DNA from 3 places in the Cupriavidus sp. CPT47-8839-RL05A genome. Region 3 is predicted to be linked to each of the others. Evidence: predicted binding sites of a transcription regulator. Region 3 holds the regulator's gene; each other region holds the start of a gene.
The links. Region 3 encodes HrcA, which represses chaperone genes, less so after heat shock. Its sites were predicted from a motif close to TTAGCACTCNNNNNNNNNGAGTGCTAA; they were not measured.
Positions count from the first base shown of each region.

Region 1: the regulator HrcA is predicted to act here: its motif matches at 1,395-1,421, upstream of rpoH (RNA polymerase sigma factor RpoH).
Region 2: the regulator HrcA is predicted to act here: its motif matches at 2,282-2,308, upstream of groES (co-chaperone GroES).

Region 1 is NZ_JBYTEG010000009.1:81,630-85,964, reverse strand. Features, by position in the region: gene ybiB (DNA-binding protein YbiB) at 1-263, shown strand, start outside; gene AC3WVS_RS12930 (pirin family protein) at 283-1,158, opposite strand; gene rpoH (RNA polymerase sigma factor RpoH) at 1,499-2,425, shown strand; gene AC3WVS_RS12920 (SCO family protein) at 2,530-3,150, opposite strand; gene cyoE (heme o synthase) at 3,279-4,223, opposite strand; gene AC3WVS_RS12910 (COX15/CtaA family protein) at 4,220-4,335, opposite strand, start outside.
Region 2 is NZ_JBYTEG010000003.1:117,616-121,950, forward strand. Features, by position in the region: gene AC3WVS_RS04220 (metallophosphoesterase) at 1-90, shown strand, start outside; gene groL (chaperonin GroEL) at 207-1,850, opposite strand; gene groES (co-chaperone GroES) at 1,897-2,187, opposite strand; gene AC3WVS_RS04235 (hypothetical protein) at 2,586-3,023, shown strand; gene AC3WVS_RS04240 (MltF family protein) at 3,203-4,335, shown strand, end outside.
Region 3 is NZ_JBYTEG010000024.1:73,946-78,280, reverse strand. Features, by position in the region: gene recN (DNA repair protein RecN) at 1-826, opposite strand, end outside; gene AC3WVS_RS25765 (NAD kinase) at 893-1,810, opposite strand; gene hrcA (heat-inducible transcriptional repressor HrcA) at 1,913-2,947, shown strand; gene hemH (ferrochelatase) at 3,054-4,169, shown strand; gene AC3WVS_RS25750 (RNA-binding S4 domain-containing protein) at 4,166-4,335, shown strand, end outside.

The sequences.
Region 1 (4,335 bases), on a different contig from region 3:
AAGTGGTGGCCGATGCGCGCCGCACCAGCCGCATCGACTGGCTGCACGAGGGGCACCAGCAGACGCTGGTCGATCCGGCCGTGGGTTCGCTGGCCGAAGTGCCTGAACTGCCGCCCGGCAGCGACGCCGGCCAGACCGTGGCCTGGATCCGGCGCGTGCTGGACGGCGCGGCGCCGGTGCCGGCGCCGATCGCGATCCAGGTCGAGGCTATCCGCGAATGCCTGCGGCAAGGCACCCGCGTGACCTGGGCCAGCCCGGTCTGAGCCAGCCCCGGGACCGCTGTCAGGGCTTGCGCGGGGGCAGCGGGATGCGCTCGGTCTCGCCCGGCACGTGCGGGAACTGGTCGTCCTCCCAGCGCTGGGCGGCGGCCTCGATCGCCACCTTGCTGCTGGCAACGAAATTCCAGTAGATAAAACGGTGCCCGTCGGTCGGGTCACCGCCCAGCAGCATTACGCGCGACGGTGTCGTGGCCGTCAGCGTCGCGGGCTGGCCCGGCGTGAGCACCACCATATGCTCGGCCGGCAGCGGCTCGCCGTCGAGCGCCACCGCGCCATCCACCGGATAGATGCCCCGCTCGGCATGATCGGCCGGGATCTCCACGCTCGCGCCCGCATCCAGCTCGATCGCCACATACAGGGTGCGGCTGAAGATCTTGACCGGAGAGACCTGGCCAAAGGCATCGCCCGCAATCACCACCATGCGCACGCCCGGCCGCTCGATCCGTGGCAGCGTGGCGGCTGGATGGTGGAAAAACGACGGCTCGGCACCCTCATGCTCCTGCGGCAGTGCCACCCAGGTCTGGATGCCGTGCAGGCGGGCCCCGGCGGGGCGCACATGCTCGGGCGAGCGCTCCGAGTGCACGATGCCGTGCCCGGCGGTCATCCAGTTGACATCGCCCGGGCGGATCGCCTGGTCGCTGCCCAGGCTGTCTCGGTGGATGATCTCGCCCTCGAACAGATAAGTGACCGTGGCCAGCCCGATATGTGGATGCGGGCGCACGTCGGCTCCGCCGCCCGGCGGCAGTTGCACCGGCCCCATATGGTCGAAGAAGATAAACGGCCCGACAGTCTGGGCGGCGGCGGCGGGCAACAGCCGGCGCACGGTAAAATCGCCCAGGTCGCGCACATGCGGCTTGAGCAAGTGTTCGATAGCAGACATAACTCCTCCGGTGGAATGAGAGAGGCTTGCAAGGATGCCAGCGCGCCGCAGCTTGGTCGAGTGTAGCCGCTGCTGCAACAAATCATTGCAGCAGCGGGCAGAACCGCCGTGCCCCGCACCGCTCTAACATCCAGTGCGCCGAACCGTGGGTATCGTTCCCGCCGCTCGAAGTGGCAAGTAGCTATGCCAGCAGCAAGAGCGATCGAGAGGAACTATCACGACCATCGGGGCTCCAATTAGCACTCACCCGGCCTGAGTGCTAATATGTGTTGCAGTGCCACCGCCCCAACAGGCGCGGCACCCCGGCAACCGAACCGCCGGATGCGAAAGGAGCCATTGAGTGAACGCAGTCTTGTCTGCCGACCAAACCCTGAATAACCGTCTGCCGACGGCACCCCGGAGCACGGGCAGCTTCGCGCTGACCTTCCCGGCCACCGTTGGCAACCTCGACAGCTATATCCAGGCTGTCCACCGGATTCCGCTGTTGACCGCGGAGGAAGAGCAGCGTCTGGCGCGCGAGCTCCGCGACCACGATTCCGTTGATGCTGCCCGCCAGATGGTGATGTCCCACCTGCGTCTGGTGGTGTCGATCGCCCGCCAGTACCTGGGCTATGGCCTGCCCCACGCCGACCTGATCCAGGAAGGCAATATCGGCCTGATGAAGGCGGTCAAGCGCTTCGACCCCGACCAGGGCGTGCGCCTGGTGTCGTACGCGATGCACTGGATCAAGGCCGAGATCCACGAATACGTGCTGAAGAACTGGCGCATGGTCAAGGTGGCCACCACCAAGGCCCAGCGCAAGCTGTTCTTCAACCTGCGCAGCCACAAGCAGGGCGCGCACACGTTCACGCCGGAGCAGGTCGAGGCCGTGGCGCGCGAGCTGAACGTCAAGCCCGAAGAAGTGATGGAGATGGAGACCCGCCTGTCGGGCGGCGACCTGGCGCTGGAAGGCCAGATCGACGACGGCGAAGAGGAATTCGCCCCCATCGCCTACCTGGCGGACAACCACAACGAGCCCACCCGCGTGCTGGAAGCCAAGCGCCACGACCGCATGCAGGTCGAGGGCCTGGAAGAAGCGCTGGGCAAGCTGGACGAACGCAGCCGCCGCATCATCGAGGCGCGCTGGCTGCACGTCGAAGACGATGGCTCGGGCGGGTCCACGCTGCATGAGCTGGCTGACGAGTTCGGCGTCTCGGCCGAGCGCATCCGCCAGATCGAGGCCGCGGCCATGAAGAAGATGAAGGGGGCGCTGCAGGCGTTCGCCTGATCCGCACCCCCAGCCATGCAAAAGGCCGGTCCACTGGACCGGCCTTTTTGTTGCCCGCGAGGGGTTAGTGCGACCTTATGCCGCACCCTTCCCTCCCTTTCACGTCACGACAGCAGCTGTTTCAGGTCGTGCGCGATCGGATCCGGACCCTGGCCGTGGCGGATGAACAGCCGCAGCTTGCCGTCCGGGTCGAACACATAGCTGCCCGCGGAGTGGTCAACCGTGTAGTTGGTCGGGGAGCTGCCCGGCACCTTGGCGTAGAACACCTTGAAGTCCTTGGTCAACTTCTGCAGTGCGGCTTCATCGGCCGGGCGCAGCCCCAGGAAGCGCCCATCGAAGGCCGGCACGTACTGGGCCAGCAGCGCCTGCGTGTCGCGTTCCGGGTCGACCGTGACGAACAGCACCTGCACGCGGTCGGCGTCGGGGCCCAGTTTCTCCATCACCGCCTTCAGTTCGGCCATCGTCGTCGGGCACACGTCGGGACAGTGGGTGTAGCCGAAGAACATCACCACCGCCTTGCCCTTGAAGTCGGCGATGGTGCGCACCTTGCCGTGATGGTCGGTCAGCGAGAAGTCCTTGCCGAAGTCCGCCGCGCCGGTGATGTCGACATTGCGGAACGAGGCCTTCTGCTGCCCGCAGGCAGCCACGGCCAGCGCAAGCGCGGCCAGCAGGGAAAAGCGGCGGAAGGCGGCGAACAGGCCGGAGGCGGGGCTTAGGCGGGGCATGCGGCGGAGACCGGTCAGGGGTGGGAGGAAACAGCGGCAGCGGAGGGCGGCGACATCACGCAGTATCGCCGATCGTGCCGCCACGCTGCGCCGGCCGCGACAAGATGCCGCAGCCGGTCGGCCACAGGTCAGACCTGCGGCACGAACTTGAAGTAGTGGTCGACCAGCAGCGCGGCGAACAGCAGCGACAGGTACAGGATCGAGAAGCGGAAGGTGCGCTGCGCCAGCTCGTCTGAATAGTTGCGGTACATCTTCCAGGCGTAGGCCAGGAAACCCGCGCCCAGCGCCAGCGCGGCCGCCAGGTAGATATAGCCGCTCATGCCGTAGACAAAGGGCAGCAGCGTCGCGGCGATCATGATCAGCGTGTACAGCAGGATATGCAGCAGCGTGTAGCGCTCGCCGTGCGTGACCGGCAGCATCGGCAGGCCGGACTTGGCGTAGTCGGCGCGGCGGTACAGCGCCAGGGCCCAGAAGTGCGGCGGGGTCCAGGTGAAGATGATCAGCACCAGGAACCAGGCCTCGGCCGGCACCTCGCCCGCCACCGCGGCCCAGCCCAGCGCCGGCGGCATCGCCCCCGACAGCCCGCCGATCACGATGTTCTGCGGCGTGGCCGGCTTGAGCAGGATGGTGTAGACCACCGCGTAGCCGAGGAAGGTGGCAAAGGTCAGCCACATCGTCAGGTCGTTGGCGTAGACATGCAGCAGCCACATGCCGGCGCCGCCCAGGATGGCGGAGAACACCAGGGTCTGCGGCGTGGTGATCTCGCCGGTGGCCGACGGGCGCCACGCGGTGCGGCGCATCAGCGCATCGATCTTCTGCTCGACCAGGCAATTGATGGCAAAGGCCGCACCGGCCAGCAGCCAGATGCCGGCGGCGGCGCCGATCAGCACGCGCCACGGCACCATGCCGGGCGTGGCGAGGAACATGCCGATGATGGCGCAGAACACGGCCAGCTGCGTCACGCGCGGCTTGGTCAGGGCGGCATATTGTCGGGCAAGGTGCCGTATCCGGCTCAACTTGCCCAGCGAATGGGGGTGGGTAGCGGTAACCACGGAAGGGGTCTTGTCTTTCATGTGGCGCGGGCGGCGTTCGGCACGGCAGCGGGGGCGCCGGCGGCCCGCATGGTGAGCCCTGCGAGCCCTGTATTGTAGTGGAGGCGGACCAGCAGCAGCAGGAGCAGCGCCG
Region 2 (4,335 bases), on a different contig from region 3:
GTGGTCTGCAACCCCCGCGGCTACGTCAGCCGCCGCACCGGCGAGCTTGAAAACAAGCGCTTCGACTGGTGCTGCGTGGTCGAGATCTGACCCGGCCGCCCCAGCGAGAGCCTGCTGCCGCGCCCCAAACAAAAACCCCCGCGGGCTCGCGCCCGCGGGGGTTTTCCAAGACAGCCTGCCCTTGAGGGCAGTCGGTCGGCGATGAATTACATCATGCCTTCCATGCCGCCCATGCCGCCCATGCCGCCCGGCATTGCCGGAGCCGACTCTTCCTTCGGCGATTCGGCAACTGCGCAGTCGGTGGTCAGCATCAGCGAAGCCACCGAAGCGGCGTTCTGCAGTGCGGTGCGGGTGACCTTGGTCGGGTCCAGCACGCCCATTTCCACCAGGTCGCCGTACTCGCCCGAAGCGGCGTTGTAGCCGTAGTTGCCCTTGCCTTCGATAACCTTGGCAACGACCACCGAAGCTTCTTCACCGGCGTTCAGCACGATCTGGCGCAGCGGCTCTTCCATGGCGCGCAGCACGATCTTGATACCGGCGTTCTGGTCGGCGTTTTCGCCGGTCAGTGCCGAGATCGCAGCGCGGGCACGCAGCAGGGCCACACCACCGCCGGGGACGATGCCTTCTTCCACCGCAGCGCGGGTGGCGTGCAGGGCGTCTTCCACGCGGGCCTTCTTTTCCTTCATTTCGACTTCGGTGGCAGCGCCAACCTTGATCACGGCAACACCGCCGGCCAGCTTGGCCACGCGCTCTTGCAGCTTCTCACGGTCGTAGTCCGAGGTCGCTTCTTCGATCTGGGCGCGGATTTGCTTGACGCGGCCTTCGATCGCAGCTGCGTCGCCGGCGCCGTCGATGATGATGGTGTTTTCCTTGCCGATCTCGATGCGCTTGGCCTGGCCCAGGTCGTTCAGGCCAGCCTTTTCCAGCGTCAGGCCGATTTCTTCAGCGATGACGGTGCCGCCGGTCAGGATGGCGATGTCTTCCAGCATGGCCTTGCGGCGGTCGCCGAAGCCCGGGGCCTTGACGGCGGCGGTCTTCAGGATGCCACGGATGTTGTTGACCACCAGGGTCGCCAGGGCTTCGCCCTCGACGTCTTCAGCGACGATCAGCAGCGGGCGGCCGGCCTTGGCCACTTGCTCCAGCACCGGCAGCAGGTCGCGGATGTTGCTGATCTTCTTGTCGAACAGCAGCACGAACGGGCTGTCCAGCTGGACAACCTGCTTTTCCGGGTTGTTGATGAAGTACGGCGACAGGTAGCCGCGGTCGAACTGCATGCCTTCCACGACTTCCAGCTCGTCGGCCAGCGACTTGCCGTCTTCAACCGTGATCACGCCTTCCTTGCCGACCTTGTCCATGGCTTCGGCGATGCGCTCACCGATGGAGGTGTCGCTGTTGGCCGAGATCGCGCCAACCTGGGCGATTTCCTTGCTGGTGGTGGTGGGCTTGCTGACCTTCTTCAGCTCTTCCACGGCGGCGGCAACAGCCTTGTCGATGCCGCGCTTCAGGTCCATCGGGTTCATGCCGGCGGCAACGAACTTCATGCCTTCGCGCACGATCGACTGGGCCAGCACGGTAGCGGTGGTGGTACCGTCACCGGCGTTGTCGCTGGTCTTGGAAGCCACTTCCTTGACCATCTGGGCGCCCATGTTCTGCAGCTTGTCCTTCAGCTCGATTTCCTTGGCCACGGACACGCCGTCCTTGGTCACGGTCGGGCCGCCGAAGCTGCGCTCCAGCACCACGTTGCGGCCCTTCGGGCCCAGGGTCACCTTGACTGCGTTGGCGAGGATGTTCACGCCTTCGACCATCTTGGCACGTGCGGCGTCGCCGAACACTACGTCTTTAGCTGCCATTCTTGAATCTCCTGAAATCTGTACGGGGTGGCGGTCAGTTGGTGAATTACTTGTTCACCACGGCCATGATGTCTTCTTCGCGCATGACCAGCAGTTCCTGGCCTTCCACCTTCACGGCCTGGCCGGCGTACTTGCCGAACAGCACGCGGTCACCGACCTTGACGTCGAGGGCGATGTTGTTGCCCTTGTCATCCTTCTTGCCAGGACCGATTGCCAGCACTTCGCCTTGATCGGGCTTCTCGGCAGCGTTGTCGGGAATCACGATACCGGACGCGGTCTTGGTTTCGTTGTCCAGACGCTTCACGATCACGCGGTCGTGCAAAGGACGCAGATTCATACGGACTCCTAGATACAAAGTGAGTTTTTGATCACAAATCGGCCGGCTACCGAGGCGACGGCCGTCAGAAATGTTCAGGTGTCGCAGGAGGCTGTTAGCACTCACCCCTGACGAGTGCTAATTATAGGGACGGGGTAGGGGCATTTCAAGACGCGGGGGTGATGCGGGTTTTCCCGAGGGGCTGTCGATGCCTTGCGCGGCATGGGCTCCCGGCCGGCAACGACCCGCCTGTAGGAATAATCCCGGCACCCATTCGGGCGTGTGCCTGACAGCGCAACGTGGTGCCGCTGCCTAGACTGGGCTTGTCGCCGCGCGCCCGTCTTGGCCGGATGTACGGCGTACGCCGCGCCGAGCGCTTCCGTTGCCGGCGCCTCAGACAGCGACTCTGGAGGTATTCCATGGATACGAAACAGCCCGCTCGCCTTACCCGAATCGCCAGCGTGATTGCCGCAGGCCTGGCTGGCCTCAGCTGCGCTGCTGCGATTGCCCAGACAAGCGCCACCCCCGCCACTCCGGCCACCCCGGCCACGCCGGCAACCCCTGCTGCCCAGGGCATGCCCGCGACCCCGGCGACCCCGGCGATGCCAGCAACCTCTGCCACGCCGGCAGGCAGCCAGGGCGTGCCGCCGGGCATGACCCAGGTCGAACCGCCGAAGGACCCGCTGGTGGAACGCCGCGAGGCACGCCAGAAGGCCGCCGCCGAGTACAAGGCCAAGAAGAAGGCAGCCAAGGGTGAGTACAAGGAAGAAGTCGGCGCTGCCAAGCAGGAGCGCAAGGTAGAGAACAAGGCAGCAGATGCAACGGCCAAGCAGGAAATGGCCGCACCAAAGCAATAGCGCCGGCCTTTGCACGACGGGTGGCCGGGATCAACCGGCCACCTTCTTTTTGCCGGACATACCCCTCCCGTTTGTCCTTCGGCAGCACCCGGACCCTGGCGGCTTGCAAGCGGCGGGATCGCGCCTAGACTCGATACGAGCAAGTCGCGCGCCTTTCTGCCCGGCTTGCCATCCGCGCCATGCCCGCTGCCCACCCACGCCACTGGTTCGCAGGCCTTCTCCTGTCCGGCCTGGTGGGCGCGCTCAGCCTGTGCAGCACGTTTGCCGTAGCGCAGCAGAAGCCGGCGCCGGCGTCCGCGCCTGTTGCTGCCCCCACGGCGAAAGCCGCAACCGGCAAGGCCGATTCTAGGCCGCGCGGCCTCAACCTGGCCAACAAGCCGCGCAAGGGCGACTTCGACGTGATGGTCAACAGTCGCGTCATCCGCGTGCTGGTGCCTTACAGCCGCACCCTCTACTTCAGCGACAAAGGCCACGAGCGCGGAATTACCGCAGAACTGGTGCGGGAATTCGAGCGCTACCTGAACAAGACCTACGCCAATCGACTTGGCAAGCGCCCGCTCACTGTCCTCATCATCCCCACCACGCGCGACCGGCTGCTGCCCGACCTGGCGGCGGGCCTGGGCGATATCGCCGCAGGCAACCTGACCGAGACCGAGGCACGGCTGAAGCTGGTCGACTTTGCCGCACCGCGTGACCGCAAGCCAGTGCGCGAGCTGATCGTGACCGGCCCGAAGTCGCCGGCGCTGAAAAGCCTGGACGACCTGGCGGGCAAGACCGTGCACGTGCGCCGCGCGAGCAGCTACTACGAAAGCCTGACTGCACTGAACAACCGCCTGCGCCAGTCCGGCAAGGCGCCAATGCAGCTGGTGCTGCTGCCCGACGCGCTTGAAGACGAAGACGTGCTCGAGATGGTGAATGCGGGCCTGCTGGAGATCGTCGTGGTCGACGACTGGAAGGCCGCAATGTGGGTGCAGATCCTGCCTGACATCAAGGTGCGCCAGGACCTGGCGGTGCGCGAAGGCGGCTATGTCGGCTGGGCCTTCCGCAAGGACAGCCCGCAGTTGCGGCAGGTGATCGACGACTTCTATGTCAACTACGTCAAGAAGCAGGGCGTGGCGGAATACCTGCTCAAGCAATCCATGCGCCGGATCAAGCAGATCAGGAACAATACCGAGGACGCCGAATACAAGCGCTTCCAGCAGACCGTTGCCTTCTTCGAAAAGTACGGCAAGGACTATGGCTTCGACCCGCTGATGCTGGCGGCACAGGGCTTCCAGGAGTCACAGCTCAACCAGCAGGCGCGCAGCCGCGT
Region 3 (4,335 bases):
GCGCGGGCTCGAGCGCGGCCAGCACGTCGCGCAGCGCGCCATCGACATCGGCCAGCTGCTGCAGCTTGTGCACGATGGTATTCAGCGCCGACAGCACCGAGCCGTCGGCCTCGGACAGTGCGTCCAGCGCGGCGCGGCTGCCGTCGATCAGGCCGGCGGCATGCGACAGCCGGTTGTACTCGGACTGGATCTCTTCCCATTCGCCCGGCTGCGGGTTGAGCTTGTCCAGTTCGCCGACCTGCCATTCCAGCCGTTCGCGTTCAAGCTGCATCTCGCGCGACTGGTGCTCGACCGCCTCGCGCTGGCGCACGCAGGCACGCCAGGCGCGCCAGGCCTCGGCCACCGCGCCGGCCTGCTGGGTGAGGCCGGCGTGGGCGTCGAACAGCAGCCGCTGCGCATCGGGGCGCAGCAGCAGCTGGTGCGCGTGCTGGCCGTGGATGTCGACCAGCTGGTCGCCGACTTCGCGCAGCTGCGCCAGGGTGGCGGCGGCGCCGTTGATAAAGGCCTTGCTGCGGCCGCCGGCATCGACCGTGCGGCGCAGCAGCACGGTGTGCACGCCGTCTTCCGCTTCGCTGTTGAGCTCGCGCTCGGCCAGCCAGGCATCCAGTGCCGGGTGGGTCGAGAAGGTGGCGCTGACGCTGGCGCGCGGGGCGCCTTCGCGCACCACGCCGGCATCGGCGCGTTCGCCCAGCACCAGCGCCAGGGCATCGATCAGGATGGATTTGCCGGCGCCGGTCTCGCCGGTGAAGACGGTGAAGCCAGTGGTGAAGTCCAGGTCGAGCGTATCGACGATGACGAAATCGCGGATGGACAGGCTGCGCAGCATCGTGGCGTGGAAGGTAGTCGGTCCGATGGGTTCGGGCTCAGGCTTGGAGGGCGGCTTGATACTGGCTCAGAGGCGGTTGTCTTCGGACGGGTATTCGTGCCAGTGCAGCTTCTTGCGCAGCGTGGCGTAGTAGTTGTAGCCGACCGGGTGCAGCAGGTTGATGGTCTTTTCGGAGCGCCGCACCACGATGCGGTCGCCCGGCAGCAGCGAGGTCAGTGACTGCATGTCGAAGTTGACGCTGGCGTCGCGCGCGCTGGCCACCTCGATGGTGACCTCGGCGTCGTGCGGCAGCACGATCGGGCGGTTGGACAGCGCGTGCGGGGCAATCGGCACCAGCACCACGCCCGACAGCGTCGGGTGCAGGATCGGGCCGCCGGCGGACAGCGCGTAGGCGGTGGACCCGGTGGTGGTCGACACGATCAGGCCGTCCGAGCGCTGGTTGTACATGAAGTGGCCGTCCACCGACACCGCCAGCTCGACCATGCCGGAGATGCCCGAGCGGTTCACCACCACGTCGTTCAGGGCCAGCGCGGAGAAGATGTCCATGTCGTCGCGCACCACGCGCGATTCCAGCAGCAGGCGGGTCTCGGCCTCATACCGGCCGTCGAGCATGTCGGGCAGCACGGTGTGCGCGTCTTCCAGCGCGATGTCGGTCATGAAGCCCAGCCGCCCGTGGTTGACGCCGATCAGCGGCACGTCGTAGCCGGCCAGCTGGCGCGCGATGCCCAGCAGCGTGCCGTCGCCGCCCAGCACCACGGCCACGTCGGCCTGCCGGCCGATCTCCTCGGCGGACAGGGCAGGGTAGGCGGTCAGCCCGGTGGCGAGCGAGGTTTCGCGCTCGAACACCACGTCCTGCCCGTTGCGCAGGATATAAGAGGCGATCTCCTCCAGCGGCCCTTCGATGCCGGCAGTGGAGTACCGGCCCACCAGGGCGACGGTCTTGAACGAAGTGCGCACGGCGCTGGCTCTCGGGGGGGCGGACATGGCGGGATTAGACCATACCGCCATGACGGTTGTCAGCAGGCGCGGGCGGGCGGGCCAGGCCGTCCGCCAGAAGGTCCAAAACTTGCGTAAAATCGGGGCATCATGGATGAACGCTCCAAAACGCTGCTCAAGACCCTGATCGAGCGCTATATTGCCGAAGGGCAGCCGGTCGGTTCCCGCACCCTGTCGAAATACTCGGGGCTGGACCTGTCGCCTGCGACGATTCGCAATGTGATGTCCGATCTGGAGGAAATGGGCTTTATTGCCAGCCCGCACACCTCCGCGGGCCGTATCCCGACCCCGCGCGGCTACCGGCTGTTCGTCGATTCGATGCTGACGGCCAAGCCGCTGGAGCGCAACGCCGACCTGGCCGAGCTGACCGGCCAGATCCAGGACCAGCTCGGCGGCCAGCAGCTGGGGCCGCAGCGCATGATCACAGCGGCGGCGCGCACGCTGTCCAACCTGTCGCACTTTGCCGGCGTGGTGATGACGCCGCGCCGCGCGCAGGCGTTCCGGCAGATCGAATTCATGCGGCTGTCGGACAAGCGCATCCTGCTGATCATCGTCAGCCCCGAGGGCGACGTGCAGAACCGCATCATCCAGACCGAGCTGTCGTACACGCCGGCCCAGCTGATCGAGGCGGCCAACTTCTTCAACTCGCACTATGCCGGCATGAGCTTCGACGCGGTGCGCGGCCACCTGCGGGTGGAACTGCAGGACCTGCGCCGCGACATGTCGCAGCTGATGCAGGCCGCGGTCGAGGCCGGCAGCGTCGCCGAGGACGAGGACGACGACCACGTCTTTATCAGTGGCGAGCGCAAGCTGCTGGAAGTGGAAGACCTGGCCTCCAGCATGGACAAGCTGCGGCGCCTGTTCGACGTGTTCGAGCACAAGACCAGCCTGCTGCAGCTGCTGGACGTGTCCAGCCATGCGCAGGGCGTGCAGATCTTTATCGGCGGCGAAAGCCGGCTGGTGCCGATCGAAGAAATGGCGGTCATCACCGCCCCGTACGAGGTCGACGGCCAGATCGTCGGCACGCTCGGCGTGATCGGCCCTACGCGCATGGCGTATGAGCGCGTGATCCCCATTGTCGACATCACCGCGCGCCTGCTGTCCAGCGCCCTGAGCCAGAACTAGTGCAAAGACTGGCTGGTCTGACAAGCGGCTCCATTCCCGCCGGGCGCGGCAATCGCCGGTGCGCCGCACCGGCGCCGTCCCGGCACCGTGTCAACCCGGAAGCGACATGACGTTTTCTCCCGAACCGGCCTACCAGCACGGCCACGCGCCGCGCACGGCGATCCTGCTGGTCAACCTGGGCACCCCGGACGCTCCCACGCCCAAGGCGGTGGGGCGCTACCTGAAGGAATTCCTGTCCGACCCGCGCGTGGTCGAGATCCCGCGCGCGGCCTGGCTGCCGCTGCTGCATGGGGTGATCCTGCCGCTGCGTTCGCGCGCCTCGGCTCTGAAATACGAATCGATCTGGCTGCGCGAGGCCCATATGACGGGCTCGCCGCTGCTGGTCTACAGCGAGCGCCAGGCCCATGCGCTGCAGCGGCTGATGCACCAGCATGGCCATGAAGTGACGGTCGCGTGCGCAATGCGCTACGGCAACCCGTCGATCGCCTCGGTGCTGGAGGCGCTGCGCCGGCAGGGCTGCGAGCAGGTGCTGGTGCTGCCGATGTATCCGCAATACTCCGGCACCACCACGGCCACGGCCTTCGACGAGGTGTTCCGGGTGCTGGGCCAGTGGCGCAACCAGCCAGAGCTGCGGCTGGTCAAGCATTTCCATGACCACCCGGCCTATATCTCGGCGCTGCACCAGCAGGTCGCCGCCTACTGGGCGCGCCATGGCATGCCGGACTTTGCCCGCGGCGACAAGCTGATCCTGTCGTTCCACGGCGTGCCGCGGCGCACGCTGGAACTGGGCGACCCCTATCACTGCGAATGCCTGAAGACCGGCCGGCTGCTGGGCGAGGCGCTGGGCCTAGAGCCGGGCCAGTACCAGGTGACGTTCCAGTCTCGTTTCGGCAAAGCGGAATGGCTGCAGCCGTACACCGCGCCGACGCTGGCCGAGCTGGGCAAGGTCGGCGCGGGCCGGGTCGATGTCTTCTGCCCGGGCTTTCCGGCCGACTGCATCGAGACCCTGGAGGAGATCGCCGTGGAAGGGCAGACCGAGTTCAAGGTCGCGGGCGGCAAGGATTTCCATTTCATCCCGTGCCTGAATGACGCCGATCCGTGGGTCGCGGCCATGGCCGAGATCGCGCTGCAGCACCTGCAGGGCTGGCCGCTGGCCACGCCGCATCCGCATGAACTGGAAGCACGGCGCACGCGCGCCCAGACCCGGGGAGCGGCGGCATGAACGTCGACTTTGAGCCGGATGCGCGCCAGCGCATCGACAAATGGCTGTGGTGCGCGCGCTTCTTCAAGACGCGCTCGCTCGCGGCTGAAGCGGTGGAGCGCAGCAAGGTGACCGTCAACGGCCAGCCATGCAAGAACTCGCGCGAGGTGAAGCCCGGCGACACGGT